Regions from separate parts of the Shewanella sp. GD03713 genome, predicted to be linked through region 2. Evidence: predicted binding sites of a transcription regulator. Region 2 holds the regulator's gene; each other region holds the start of a gene.

Region 1 (4,812 bases), 1.0 Mb from region 2:
AAAAATGTTTTAAGCGCCGGCCAATTTCAATCAGCAAGCTGTCGCCATTTTCGTGGCCATAGGTATCGTTGAAACGTTTAAAGGCGACTAAATCGACCAACAGCAACAATCCATTAGTGGTGCGCTCCAATACGCGATTGAAGTGACTACGATTATTCAGCCCAGTGAGGCTACAACGCCAAGCTAAACGCTCAAGCTCCGCCTTATAGTTGTGCTCATCTGTGCTTTCTTCGCCGGAGACTAAGGCGTAATGATTGCCGCGATCGGTGATAAATTGGCTGACCACATACTTGAGCCAGTAGCGACTGCCATCGGCTCGATTAAATTGCACTTCGCCTTTAGCCTGCTCGCCTCTGAAAATTTTAGCCAAGGTCTGCTCGGCTAATTCACTGTGCTGCTTAAAGAAACTTAACTCGCGTAAATTGGTGCCTATGCTTTTTTCACGCGCTAAGCCAGTGATCTCCTCGTGGGCTTGGTTCACGTATTCCACTTTTTCGGTGTGCAGGTTAATCAGCATGCTCATCTGGCGAGACTGCTCGGTGGCACAGCGAAACAGGCTTAAGCGCTCTTCTTTATCGTAGGTATGTTTGGTGGCCAGCGTGAGGGCCAGTTGATCGGCCATTTGGCAGGCAAGGTGAATTTCGCTGTCGTGCCAATGGTGAGTCAGTTGCGCTCGCTCGAGGCAAAGCACCCCTTCGAGATGGCCATTAATGCGAATGCCAATCTCGAGGCTAGATAAAATTTGCCGAGGGATAAAATAGTTATCGACTAACTCTGTCAAACGCGGATCGATAAGCGTATTACTCGCATCGATATGGCGATGATTTTTGAGTTCATCTAAATAGCGTGGCAGCGTCTGCAACTGCGAAGGACGATGAGTGTCTTGTAGGGGCATAGCGCCAAATTGCGCCACTAGGGATTGGCTCGATTGGTCGGCGGAAAAAATCCAAACCGACACCAGAGAAACGGCTAAATTTTGGCAAAGTAGCTCAGTGGCTAACTCTGCGGTCTTAGTAAAATCACCCTGCTGTTTAGCCGTGGAATGCACTAAAGACTCTAATAAATGCTGATGCTGACGTCGCTTCACTCTGATTCCTACAAAACTTCGTGTTGGGTAAAACGGTACTGCTGCGACTAACACACTAAAGAAGCGTGTTAATAGAGCCTATTTATCTTTATTTTTGTTGATGCAGATTACACTATCTACATTTAAAACAGCAACATCGGCCACACTTTATTACAAATTAACGCTAACGGACTTCACGGTCGCTTGCATCATAGGCCATTCTCTAATTGGAAAATCATTTTCTCGACACTCACATCGAAGACCAGCTTGAGGGTAACACCCGCTTCATCATGCACAATATTCCCTTGGGTTTGGCTAAAACGCGCTTGAGCCCGCTCCAACATCTTAGTCGCTTCGACCTCAGCCTCTGCACCCGCGAAGGATAACTCCAGCACTGTATCCTGCTCGTCAATCACAGCGCCAATATCCACAAAACTGCCGCAATCGGTGCAAGTGTCGTTTACGGTAGCCGCTTGTCCTGCAATGATACCTTTCATCTGTTTTTCCTCTCTAATCGCTGTAAGGGTGATGCATCAACTTAAACCAGCATCATTAACGCCTTATTATAGGTAACAGTGGCGGCAGAGACTCAGCTTTAGCTCACGCTTATTATTGTGCATCGACACAGTTGACGGCTATTTGGCCAACAAGTTCCTTTAATCCCAACCTGTGCTTTTAAAGACAGCATCTTGCTTAACCGCCCGATAGCGACTAGAAAGCAAGACGACATACTCGTTAGGCGCTGGCCAATAACGGCACTAAGTTACGTTGAATCGCCAGTTGATCGGCAAAATGCATGACGTCCATTTTCGGGGATGGCAACTGGCCACGTTGGCGCAGACGTGTGGTGAGATCGCAATTGCTTAAGGCTTCGGCCATCGCGATAGGCTCACCACCGCGGATCACTAATGCCTCTGGGCGCAATGCCTGTTGCAGTTGAAACGCCCTCGCCCCTTGCTCAGCAAAAACAGCACTGTTGTCGGTAACCTTGTTATCCGTCGATAAATCCGCCACAAGCGCTTGCTTTGGGGGTAACTCAAACTGACGTTGTAATTTTTCTGCATTATCGAGCTCTTTTTGCCATTGAAACTGCGCCATGTCCCTCGCGTCTGCAGACAATAGCGACAGCAACAGGGCGAACTCTCCTCGCCTGTTGTGTTCGATTGCCGCATTTAAGCGGGAGCCAATTTGGGCTTCGTTGATTAAAGGAACATCGATCTGCATAAAAAAACATCATTAAAACAACTCGTTGTTAGTTAATCGACCAGTTGAACCAGAACTTTAGGAAAATTTTCATATTTAGACTTTACATGCCAAACGTTTCTGACTACTATGGCGGCCGCAATTGAGGAGGGGTTCCCGAGTGGCCAAAGAGATCAGACTGTAAATCTGACGGCTCCGCCTTCGAAGGTTCGAATCCTTCTCCCTCCACCATTTGCACTAACAATTAGCGATGCTATAAAAGATACTCGTGGAGGGGTTCCCGAGTGGCCAAAGGGATCAGACTGTAAATCTGACGGCTCCGCCTTCGAAGGTTCGAATCCTTCTCCCTCCACCACTTTTATCTTATTTGGTTCGTCAATCGTTAGTTCACTGTACACTTGCTTTACCCTTAAATCCGGCCAAGATTTAAGATAACTTTAAAATCAGACTCGATGAGTCGGACTTAAAAGTTGAAGAAAATATGTGGAGGGGTTCCCGAGTGGCCAAAGGGATCAGACTGTAAATCTGACGGCTCCGCCTTCGAAGGTTCGAATCCTTCTCCCTCCACCACTTCTTTCTCATATCACTCTTTACACCGCTTTATTCCCCAAGTTTTCTTTCTAGCACTCCAGCTTATCCAAAGTTATTTTTTATCGCTTACTTAAAACGATTGTCTTTAATCGATAGATTTTGCTGGTAAAGAATCCACCTTCTGAAGAAGGTGGCTTTGTTTTAACCCCCTAAAAGGGGGCCTTTATTCAAGAGCAAGTTGACCCTGCTCTTGCCGCTCTACTTTCTCTTGATGCCTAACGAATCGACGAAGTATCCTCTCTGCCAAAAATGATTTCCCCAAAGTTTATTCTTGCGTAGGTAAGGAAATTTACTGAATATTTTCAACGCTATCTTACCTTTTAACGCCCCCATTAAATTCGATATAGATATCTTCGGAGGTACCTTCACCACTAAATGGACATGGTCAACTTGAACATTTAGCTCCATGACTATGCATCCCATTTGATGGCAATAAACCTGAATGCATCGATAAACCTCTTTTCCGACATTACCTTTCAATATCCGAAAGCGGTACTTTGGTGTCCAGACTATATGATATTGACATCGCCAGAACACATGCGATGCTTGCTCGTATCTACTCATGTTATTTGCCTCTTTTGACTTCGCTAAAAATCAAATATGCATTTAACATGGGTAGGTATACAGGCAAAGCCTCAAATGATGATAACCACCTACTGAAGTAGGTGGTTTTGGGCTAAAAATAAAAAACGCCCCATTCGGAGCGTTAAAGAAAAGTGCATAGCGCTAAGTGGCGATTAATCGATATTCAAGTACTTATGGGTCTGAATCGATAAACGCCAGTTGCGGGCAATACACACCTTCATGGCTAATTCCGTCGCCCTTGGTTTTTGGCTGATCGGTTGCAGACAAATCGTTTTCGCTGACACATCAATCCCTTTGAGTAACTCATCGAGTTCGTCGATATGATTTTCGGTCGCTATCGGGTGCTTAATCTCGTTGGCGCGGATCAAGGCCTGCGCTAACACCTTATAGCCACCTTTCATATTGATCTTGGGCGAGACAGTCACCCAAGTATCAGCATCGCACTTCACCTCAAAGGTGCCACTGGTCTCGATTTGAGTGGTAAAACCGGCAGCATGAAGCGTGTGAGTTAGTTCATTCAGATCGTACATACAAGGCTCACCACCTGTGATCACCACATGGCGCGCCGTGTATCCCTTAGCGTTGAACGCATCGATAAGACTCTGCGCCGTATGGTTTGCCCAGCGCCCCACGGAGCCATCGACGGTAATCACTTGTTCGGATGACACCTTATTTTCCTCAAGCAGATCCCAAGTCTGTTTAGTATCACACCAAGCACATCCCACAGGGCAACCCTGTAAACGTACAAAAATGGCGGGCACTCCGGTAAAGACACCTTCACCTTGAATGGTTTCAAAGACTTCGTTGACTGGGTAATTCATGCTAGCGTTCCGTTTTTCTGGGGCGGCATTTATAGAGGATTTTAGCTGCAGCTGCAAGTTTTTACCGCCTCAGCCATTGTGATACCAAGTGCCGCATCCCCGTCGCCACGCGCCAGCAAAGAGTTTGCAAGCCCTAGCGCCTGAGTTACACTTACGCCCTATTTTATGTGTCAATTTAAGTGGATCCTATGTCAGCAGCATCAGTTTCAAAGGTGGTAGTGGTTTTCAGTGGCGGACAAGACTCAACGACTTGTCTTATTCAAGCCTTAACTCAGTTTGATGAAGTCCACGGGATCACCTTCGATTATGGTCAGCGTCACCGTGAAGAAATTGAAGTTGCTAAATCCCTCGCCAAGCGCTTAAAGATCACTAGCCATAAAGTGATGGATGTGAGCTTACTCAATGAGTTAGCTATTTCTGCCCTCACCCGCGATGCGATCCCTGTATCCCATGAATTAATGGAAAATGGCTTACCCAACACCTTTGTGCCCGGCCGTAATATCCTGTTTTTGACTTTGGCGGGGATCTACGCCTATCAATTAGGGG
Region 2 (4,812 bases):
CTTTTGCAGGTGCACCGCCTTTACCGTGTAACTCATCGAGGAGACGCTCGAACTCATCTTCAGTGATTTCGTCCGAATCAACAGCTGGAGCGGCAGGCTTTGGTGCAGCGACAACTGCTTCAACTTTTGGCTTGGCAGGCTCTTCCACTTTACCTTTAAACTTGCCAGAACCGTGCAGCTCATCGAGCAGCGCTTCAAACTCGTCATCGGTGATATCATCGCTTGCGCTTGCAGATGTCGCTTGAGGCTTATTTTGCACAGCAGGGGCAGCATCGGCTTGTGGAGCAGAAACTCCGGGACCTTTTCCGGCGCCGTGCAACGCATCGAGTAATGCTTCAAACTCCGCTTCATCGATTTCATCGATACTGGAATCTGAAAGCTCTGATTTCTCAATCGGCATTTCTTCAACGGCGGCAACTTCAACCACTGTTTCTATGACAGGTTCGGGCTCAGGTTCTGGCAATGGTTCAACTTCGGCACTACTTTGACCTGACTCGGAAGGAAGCGGCTCACCGGAGCTGAGCATTTTCAATTTAGCCAATAATGCAGGATCTGCTGGGTCTTGTTGCTCGCCTTGTTGGGTTTGAGCAAACATAGTGTTAATCGCATCGACAGCCTGAAGAATGATGTCCATTAACTCTGCGGAGACACTGCGCTTGCCAGTGCGTAATAAATCGAAGGTGTTTTCTGCTTCGTGACAGACATCCACCATGGGAGTGAGACTAAGGAAACCCGCACCGCCCTTTACAGTATGAAACCCCCTGAAAATGGCATTTAGCAAGTTAGTATCATCAGGATTGTTTTCAAGCGCGACCAGCTGCTCTTGCAGCAACTCAAGAATTTCGCCCGCTTCAATTAAAAAGTCCTGGAGTATCTCTTCATCTACATCAAAGGCCATCAAATTGACTCCCAGTTAGAAACCCAGACTCGACAGCAGATCATCGACTTCATCTTGACCGGTAACGACGTCTTGACGAAGCTCGGCATTCATTATCGGTCCTTCAGCTTCAATATTATTTTTCTGAGTAATCTGACTCTCAATCACGGGTTGCTCACCAAATACTGTCAGCATAGACACCAGATTACTTTCAACTTCCATCACTAGATCGATCACCCGCCGGATCATTTGTCCAGTCAGGTCCTGAAAATCCTGCGCCATCAAAATCTGGTTGAGCAATTCGCGTAAGCGATTGGAATCCAATTCGCTACGTGACATCAAATGCTGCACATTGTGGCAAAGCGCTTTAAAATCGCTCAGAGCGATTTCACGGCGCATCAATTTGTCCCAAGAAGGCATCACTTGTTGAATATTCGCCGTTAATGCATTCGCGAGCGGCAAGCACTCTTCTACCGCATCCATGGTTTTATTCGCTGCTTGCTCGGTCATGTCAATGACATAACTTAGCCGTTCCTTAGCATCGGGAATTTCGGTATTCGCAAGTTCAACCAAACGATTATCAACTTGGAAATCCATTAATGCGCTGTGAAGTTGCCTTGTAAGTTTACCAACTTCATCAAAGAGCTCCCGTTGAAGTGGAGCCGCGAGTTCCCTAAATAAATCATCTGCTTGAGCTTGTTCATTTGCGCTTAATAGTTCAACTAAACGCTGAGCCTTCTCGAGCGTAATGAGCCCTGATGTTTGTGACTTCATAGCTCATCCCTGCTTAAGCGAGTCGTTCGAATATTTTATCTAACTTCTCTTTAAGTGTTGCTGCGGTAAAAGGTTTAACCACATAGCCGTTAACACCGGCTTGTGCGGCAGCAATAATTTGTTCACGTTTTGCTTCAGCGGTAACCATTAATACGGGTAAATGCTTAAGGGAATCGTCAGCCCGAATAGCCTTCAGCAAATCAATACCCTGCATACCTGGCATGTTCCAGTCTGTCACGACAAAATCAAAGTCGCCCTTTTGTAACATAGGCAGCGCAGTTGAGCCGTCGTCTGCTTCTTGGGTATTGTTAAAGCCCAAGTCTCGCAACAAGTTCTTGATGATACGTCTCATTGTCGAAAAGTCATCAACGATGAGAATCTTCATATTCTTGTCCAAGGTTTCCTCCGGTGAGCCGACATTCTGTGCTCAATAAATAATTATACTTATGTCCAATGCTTGAGTTTGCCTTTGAGCCGCAACATTGCCTGACTTAATATCTGGCTAACTCGCGATTCACTTACCTCAAGAATGGCGCCAATTTCTTTTAAATTCAATGCTTCATCGTAGTATAACGATAGCACTAGCGCATCTCTTTCGGGCAATAATTTTATCGCCTCAACTAGTGCTGAATGAAACTGGGTTTCTGCTAACGCTTCATATGTACCATCACTGACATTATCGCTCGAAGTGAGTATATCCTGCGATACGCCTAAGTCTTCTATCCCTATGATTTTACCAACAGAAACATCGTTAAGAATATGATGGTACTCATCGAGCGTCATATCAAGTTTTTCTGCAATTTCTGTGTCGCGTGCATCACGACCCAAAACTTGCTCCAACTCATCAATGGCTTGAGCAACTCGACGATTATTTCGATGAACAGAGCGGGGAACCCAGTCGCCACGACGGATCTCATCCAACATGGCGCCACGGATCCGTATGCCGGCGAAGGTTTCAAACTTTGCACCTTTGCCACCATCAAACTTGGATGATGCTTCTAATAACCCCATCATCCCCGCTTGAAGCAAGTCATCGAGCTGCACTGAGGCAGGTAATCTGGCGAGCAAGTGATGTGCAATTCTTTTAACCAACGGTGCATACTGTTCAACGATTGACGTTTTACTGTCTAAACAAGTATACGCTGCGGCTTTATTCACTCGTTTTTTCCTCTTGAAAATCTGGTCGCTGAACTAAACGCTCAACGAAAAACTCCAAATGCCCACCAGGTTGCTGTGGTACTGGCCAGCTCATGATTTTATTCGCTAGGCCATGGTACGCAATCGCAGCTGGAGACTTAGGATAAGCCTCAACCACTAACTTTTGTTTACGCACTGATTTGCGAAGGTTTTCATCAAACGGAATGGTCGCAACCAGTTCGAGTGCCACGTCCAAGAATCTGTCGGTCACTTTACTGAGTTTAGCAAACAATTCCATACCTTCGCGCAAACTGCGCACCATATTAGCAACAATTTTAAAGCGGAAAACGCCGTGTTCACGGCTGAGAATTTTGATTAACGCATAGGCGTCAGTGATAGAGGTTGGCTCGTCACAAACAACCACCAACACATCCTGTGACGCGCGAGAGAAACTGAGTACCATGTCAGAAATCCCCGCGGCAGTATCCACGATGAGGATATCAAACTGGGTGCGCATCTCACTGAAAGCACGAATTAAGCCCGCATGTTGCGCAGGGCTCAACTCTACCATGCCTTGAGTTCCTGAGGTCGCAGGGACAATGCCAATGCCCTTAGGTCCGCGGACGATAATATCATCCAGCTCAGCATCGCCAGAGAGTACATGGGACAGGTTACGTTCAGCACGGATCCCTAACATGACATCGACGTTTGCTAAGCCTAGGTCGGCATCAAGCACTAAGACACGCTTGCCCTTTTCGGCTAATGCTACTGCGGTATTGATAGACACGCTGGTTTTACCCACGCCACCTTTACCACCCGTAACCGCGATTACTTTCACTTTTTCGTTATAGGGTTGATTCATCATACGTAAACCACTTGCTTGATCCAGGGTCATAACTCTACTCAAATGCACAGGTCATATTATCTGACCACGCTGTGTCTGGTAACGATTGTTGTTCAGTGTTTTCTAAGGCCGCTAACGCCTGCTCTGCGAGCAGCAAAGTATCGGCAACTTTCATATCTTCGGGCACTCGCTGCCCATCCGTAACATAACTTAATGGCAACCCACTTTGGATCAACACACTTAATGCACCCGCTAACGACACGGACTCATCGAGTTTGGTGAGTACAACACCAGATAATGGAATGCGTTTAAAGTGATTTACAGCATCCTGTAGCACACGGCGCTGTCCTGTGGCAGACAGTACCAGATAACTGCGGATAGGTATTCTGCTATTTGCAGTTAAATTATCAAGTTGCTGGTAAAGCCGCATATCTCGTTGGCCCATTCCTGCGGTATCTATCAATACTAGCTTGCGATTTCTGAACTGATACAGTATTTGCTCTAGCTCAGCAAGATCATGGGCTTGCTTAACGGGGCATCCCATAATTTTGCCATAGGTGGCCAATTGCTCATAGGCGCCAATACGATAATGATCGGTAGTGATCAAGGCGACTTGATCCGCGCCATGATGGGCGGCGAAACGAGCCGCTAATTTGGCTAAGGAAGTGGTTTTGCCTACACCCGTTGGGCCAACCAGCGCTACAACACCCCCTTGCTTAACTATATCATCGCCTTGATTATCAAGCATATTAGCTAGACTTTGTGGCAAGGCACGAACTAATTCTGCTGGGGTATAGTGTTGACTAAGCGCCGCTAACTTGTTCGCGACCGCAGGCGAAAACTCCGCTTCCAGTAATTTTGACTCCAGCATCGCACCAACAGGGTCGATACGCTTTTTGTGTTCAGTCATCAGCGCAGACACTTGATGAGTAAGCAAATTGCGTAAGGATGCTAACTCATCACGCATCGCTTCGATATCCGCATTTTGCTTCTGTGAAACCTGTGGCTTCTTATCGAAAGCATGGCCCATATCTCGGCGCTCAGCTTTTGGCGCGGCGGGAGCTTGTAGACCTTGTGCCCACGCAGGCAGTTCGGCGTCTTGTTGTTGATGGGTGAGCTGTTGGTTTAAACGGCTTTGTTGCTTCTCTAGCAATGCTTGGAGAGAGTCTGCTGGCGCCGA
Region 3 (4,812 bases), 1.9 Mb from region 2:
ACGGCGTTTTTATCGAATCACAGGTTTGGATTAAAAGCTATTTACCTACTTGAATTTCTTCGGATTCTTTGGCTTTACCCTGTTCAATGGCAATCTCAACTCGACGATTTCGTGCGCGATTTTCAGGTGAGTCATTGGGCACGATTGGATTATTCGACGCCATACCGACCACTTTCATCCGCTTAGGATCGAAGCCCTTCACTTGCAGCAGCACATCGGCCACCGCCACAGCACGTTTGCTGGAGAGATCCCAATTCGAGCTATAGAGCTCATCACTTATCTGCATATCATCGGTGTAACCCGATACCGTGATGATCCCCGGCACATCTTTTAGCAATTCACCGACCGAGCGCACCACGGGTTTAAATCGCGGCTGCAGGAAGCCAGATCCTGAGGCAAACGAGCCCTTCTCACGGATACGGATAATGATTTGCTGCCCAAGTGACTCAATTTCGATCGCCCCATCGGTGATCTCATTATTGAGTTCCTGTGCCATTTTCTTCACTTGCTGATTGATTTTATCCTGCGCCGCCGCGGCTTCGGCTTTTACCGCATCCGCCGTTTCTTGGGCCGTCGCCGAGGCTTCACCGCCCCGCTGCGAACCATTTTGCTGCTGCACACCACCCGCGCTATCGTCTTCGCCCGCTTGATAATCCAATACGGGCTCGGTCATTTCGTTGGTTTGTTGGTTAATGATTTCAATCGGCGTGGGATCGGGACGACCAGGACGAAACTCCAATGCGATCACAGACGTCCCCTTAGGAATGTCTTTGACTTCGACCTTGTTTTGCACCCCGAAGGCATACTTCATCGAGCCTGCGATCTGCTTAAACTTCATCACGTCCATTTCGGAGAATGACAGCAGCAGCACGAAGAAACACATCAAGAGGGACATCAAATCGGCAAATGTTGCCAACCAGAGCGGCGCTCCGGGCGGTGGACAGTTGCACTTAGCCATGGGCTACTCTCCGTCCGTTGTATCGATTTTCCGCTGTTTTTCAGCAAGATAATTCTTCAAGAAACCTTCAATCACCCGTGGGTTTTGGCCATCTTGAATGGCTAATACCGCATCCATAATCAGGTTGCGGTTAAGCATTTCTTCACCCATGCGTAGGGTGAGTTTATCGGCAATGGGAATACACACCATGTTGGCGACCACGGCGCCGTACAGCGTCGTTAACAAGGCCACCGCCATCGACGGACCAATCGATTTAGGATCTGACATGTTGGATAACATCGCCACCAAGCCCACTAAGGTACCAATCATCCCCATCGCGGGGCCAACGTCACCAAAGGCCCTAAAAATCGCAATGCCGTTGCGATGGCGCTCTTCTGTAAGGGCTATGTCTTTTTCAAGTGCGGCGCGCACCACTTCACCATCGTGACCATCGACCAACATATCGACGGCTTTTTGCATAAAACTGTTGGAAATTTGCGCTTCTTCGAGGGCAAGGAATCCGCCTTTACGGGCAGCATCCGCCATAGTCACGGACTGCTCGATAAGATCTTCAGGCTTATCAATCTTAAACATAAAGGCTTTGACGGCGATTTTTACCGCCCCCAAAAACTGCTTGAGATTGAATTTCATCATTACGACGAAGAATGAACCACCGAACACGATAAACACTGAGGGGACGTCGATAAAGATTGCCAGGCCGCCGCTGGTCATCATAGCCCAAAGGATAAAACCAAAGCCCCCGACTAGTCCTATAACTGTAGCTAAATCCACAACGGCTCCTCAATATTCGGTATAAACGACATGATACTGACTCTATTCGCAAAATAATACAAAATGTCATCCGCATAGGGATTACACTTTGGTTTTAACCTGAGCCTTACTCTATGATGTCAAAGGATGATTATAAGCATAATGCTATTATTGTCATTTATCGGACAAGCACTAAGCAAGTTTAGCGACAATTTCTATTTTCTGAAAAAAATTCAGCAACAAAGCGTGCTATTGAGCAAATATCCGTCGACTGAATTTGACCCTTGAGTCGCCCTGATATACCTTGTGTCCGCTCTTTCAAAGGAATTATTAACGTGGCGAAGAAACCCGAAAATCTCAGTTTTGAAGAATCCCTTGGTGAACTCGAGCGCATCGTTGCCGAATTAGAACAGGGCGATGTCTCTCTGGATGATGCGTTAAAACAATTTGAACGTGGCATCAATCTGGTGCGTAACAGCCAAGCAAAACTCGAGCAAGCTCAGCAAAAAGTGGCCATTTTACTCAAGCAGGATGAAAATGCGCCCCTCTCTCCCTATGCCGTTGAGGGCGAATAAGCGTGTTAGTCAATGCAATAAAAGAATATCAACTACGGGTTGATGACCAATTAAAACAACGTTTCAGCACACTCGAAGACACTGCGCCACAATTAAAGGCCGCCATGACCCACGGCGCGCTGTTAGGCGGTAAACGTATTCGTCCCTTCTTGGTTTACAGTGTGGGACAAATGTTTGGCGTGTCGCTTGAAAAGCTCGACGCCTGCGCCGCCGCCATTGAGTGTATTCATGCTTATTCGTTAATTCATGACGATTTACCCGCCATGGACGATGACGACCTTCGTCGTGGTCAGCCCACAGTGCATATCGCCTTCGATGAGGCGACCGCCATCCTTGCTGGGGATGCTCTGCAAACCTTAGCCTTTGAAATTGTTACCGAAGCAGTACCAGGGATCAGCAGCGAGCAACATATCGCCATGGTGAGAGCGCTGGCGAAAGCCTCGGGTTACCGTGGTATGTGCGGCGGCCAAGCGATTGACTTAGCCTCAACCGATAAGCTCATCGACCTTAAGGCCCTAACTCAACTCCACAATATGAAAACGGGCGCCCTTATCAGCTGCGCCGTTGAGTTAGCCTTGATTGCCGCTAATGCGCCAAAAGATGAATATCAGACTATGATGGAATTTGCCCATGCGGTAGGACTTGCCTTCCAAGTGCAAGACGATATTCTGGACATCATTGCCACCACGGAAGAACTCGGCAAACCCCAAGGCTCTGACGCCGAGTCCAATAAGAGTACTTTTCCGCAACTACTTGGACTGCAAGGCGCCAAAGATACCGCCGCGCAACTGATCCAAGAGGCACTATCAGCGCTGGCTAAATTGCCATACAATAGCCAGTTAATCGCAGACTTCGCCCGCTATATCATTGAGCGAAGAATATAATAAGAGACGAAGTATCTCGCTATGAGTTTGGACATTTCACAGTTTCCCGTGTTGGCTCAGGCCAACACTCCTAATGAACTCCGCCAGCTTCCTCAGGCCCTGTTACCTCAATTGGCCGATGAGTTGCGGGAGTTTCTTCTTAAGTCCGTTGGCATGTCCAGCGGACATTTTGCCTCTGGACTCGGCACAGTCGAACTGACTGTTGCCCTGCATTATGTCTATAACACCCCGTTTGATCGTTTGATTTGGGACGTTGGCCACCAAGCCTATCCCCATAAAATCCTCACCGGTCGCCGCCACAGAATGCACACCATTAGGCAAAAGAACGGTTTACACCCTTTCCCTTGGCGGGAAGAAAGTGAATACGACACCTTTAGCGTCGGACACTCAGGCACATCCATCAGTGCCGCATTAGCCATGGCCGTTGCCGCCGAAAAAGAACAGGCAGGACGTAAAGTGGTCGCCGTCATTGGCGATGGCGCCATGACGGGCGGTATGGTGTTCGAGGCCATGAATCACGCGGGTGATTTGCACAACGATATGCTGATGGTGCTGAACGATAACGAAATGTCGATTTCAGAAAACGTCGGCGCGCTCAACAATCACTTAGCGCAACTGATGTCGGGCCGCCTCTACACCACGATTCGTGAAAGCAGCAAGAAAGTGCTCAAGGGCATGCCTGTCATCAAAGAAATGGCCAAGCGCACCGAAGAACACCTTAAAGGCATGGTCGTGCCTGGCACTCTGTTTGAAGAGTTAGGCTTTAACTATATCGGCCCGATCGATGGCCACGATGTCGACGCCCTAGTGGAAACCCTGCGCAATATGCGCTCTCTAAAGGGCCCACAAGTACTGCACATCATGACCAAAAAAGGTCGTGGTTATGAACCAGCCGAGAAAGATCCTATCGGTTGGCACGCGGTACCTAAATTTGATCCTTCACAGTTTAAGAAGCCAGCCACTAAGCCGGGCCTGCCGACCTTCTCCCAAGTGTTTGGCAAATGGTTATGTGATATTGCCGAGCAGGACGAAAAAGTCTTAGGCATTACCCCTGCCATGCGTGAAGGTTCGGGCATGGTGGAATTTTCACAGCGCTTCCCGAAACAATATTTCGATGCCGCCATTGCCGAGCAACATGCGGTGACTTTAGGTGCCGGATTTGCCTGTGAAGGCTTTAAGCCTGTGGTCGCCATTTACTCGACCTTCCTGCAACGGGGTTATGATCAACTGATCCACGATGTGGCACTACAGCGTTTGCCTGTATTATTCGCCATTGATCGTGGCGGTATCGTCGGTGCCGACGGCCCAACTCACCAAGGGGCATTCGATTTAAGCTTTATGCGCTGCATCCCGAATATGGTGATCATGGCGCCATCGGATGAAAATGAATGTCGCCAAATGCTCTATACCGGTTATTGCTATGATGCAGGTCCGAGTGCGGTGCGTTATCCAAGGGGCAGCGCCACCGGCGCGACTCAGGTAGAAGCCATGACGGCATTGCCAATCGGTAAAGGCGTTATTAAGCGTTTAGGCAAGCGTATCGCTATGCTGAACTTTGGTACCACCTTAGCCGCCGCCTTAACCGCCGCAGAAAGCTTAGACGCCACCGTCGTCGATATGCGCTTTGTGAAGCCGTTGGATGTGG

The links. Region 2 encodes FliA, which starts transcription of late flagellar genes. Its sites were predicted from a motif close to CTAAAGNTNNNNNNNNNNNNGCCGATA; they were not measured.
Region 1: the regulator FliA is predicted to act here: its motif matches at 2,325-2,351, upstream of N5E87_RS11205 (VC2046/SO_2500 family protein).
Region 3: the regulator FliA is predicted to act here: its motif matches at 1,888-1,914, upstream of pomA (flagellar motor protein PomA).

The regions. Positions count from the first base shown of each region.
Region 1 is NZ_JAOCIW010000001.1:2,529,168-2,533,979, forward strand. It holds gene N5E87_RS11195 (EAL domain-containing protein) at 1-1,087, opposite strand, end outside; gene N5E87_RS11200 (DUF406 family protein) at 1,276-1,563, opposite strand; gene N5E87_RS11205 (VC2046/SO_2500 family protein) at 1,802-2,290, opposite strand; tRNA gene N5E87_RS11210 (tRNA-Tyr) at 2,416-2,500, shown strand; tRNA gene N5E87_RS11215 (tRNA-Tyr) at 2,540-2,624, shown strand; tRNA gene N5E87_RS11220 (tRNA-Tyr) at 2,755-2,839, shown strand; partial or broken gene tnpA (IS200/IS605 family transposase) at 3,024-3,424, opposite strand; gene queE (7-carboxy-7-deazaguanine synthase QueE) at 3,598-4,266, opposite strand; gene queC (7-cyano-7-deazaguanine synthase QueC) at 4,455-4,812, shown strand, end outside.
Region 2 is NZ_JAOCIW010000001.1:1,498,944-1,503,755, reverse strand. It holds gene N5E87_RS06740 (chemotaxis protein CheA) at 1-898, opposite strand, end outside; gene N5E87_RS06735 (protein phosphatase CheZ) at 914-1,651, opposite strand; gene cheY (chemotaxis response regulator CheY) at 1,665-2,048, opposite strand; gene N5E87_RS06725 (RNA polymerase sigma factor FliA) at 2,096-2,809, opposite strand; gene N5E87_RS06720 (MinD/ParA family protein) at 2,802-3,683, opposite strand; gene flhF (flagellar biosynthesis protein FlhF) at 3,688-4,812, opposite strand, start outside.
Region 3 is NZ_JAOCIW010000001.1:3,359,092-3,363,903, forward strand. It holds gene N5E87_RS14805 (flagellar motor protein MotB) at 38-958, opposite strand; gene pomA (flagellar motor protein PomA) at 962-1,729, opposite strand; gene xseB (exodeoxyribonuclease VII small subunit) at 2,044-2,283, shown strand; gene ispA ((2E,6E)-farnesyl diphosphate synthase) at 2,286-3,167, shown strand; gene dxs (1-deoxy-D-xylulose-5-phosphate synthase) at 3,189-4,812, shown strand, end outside.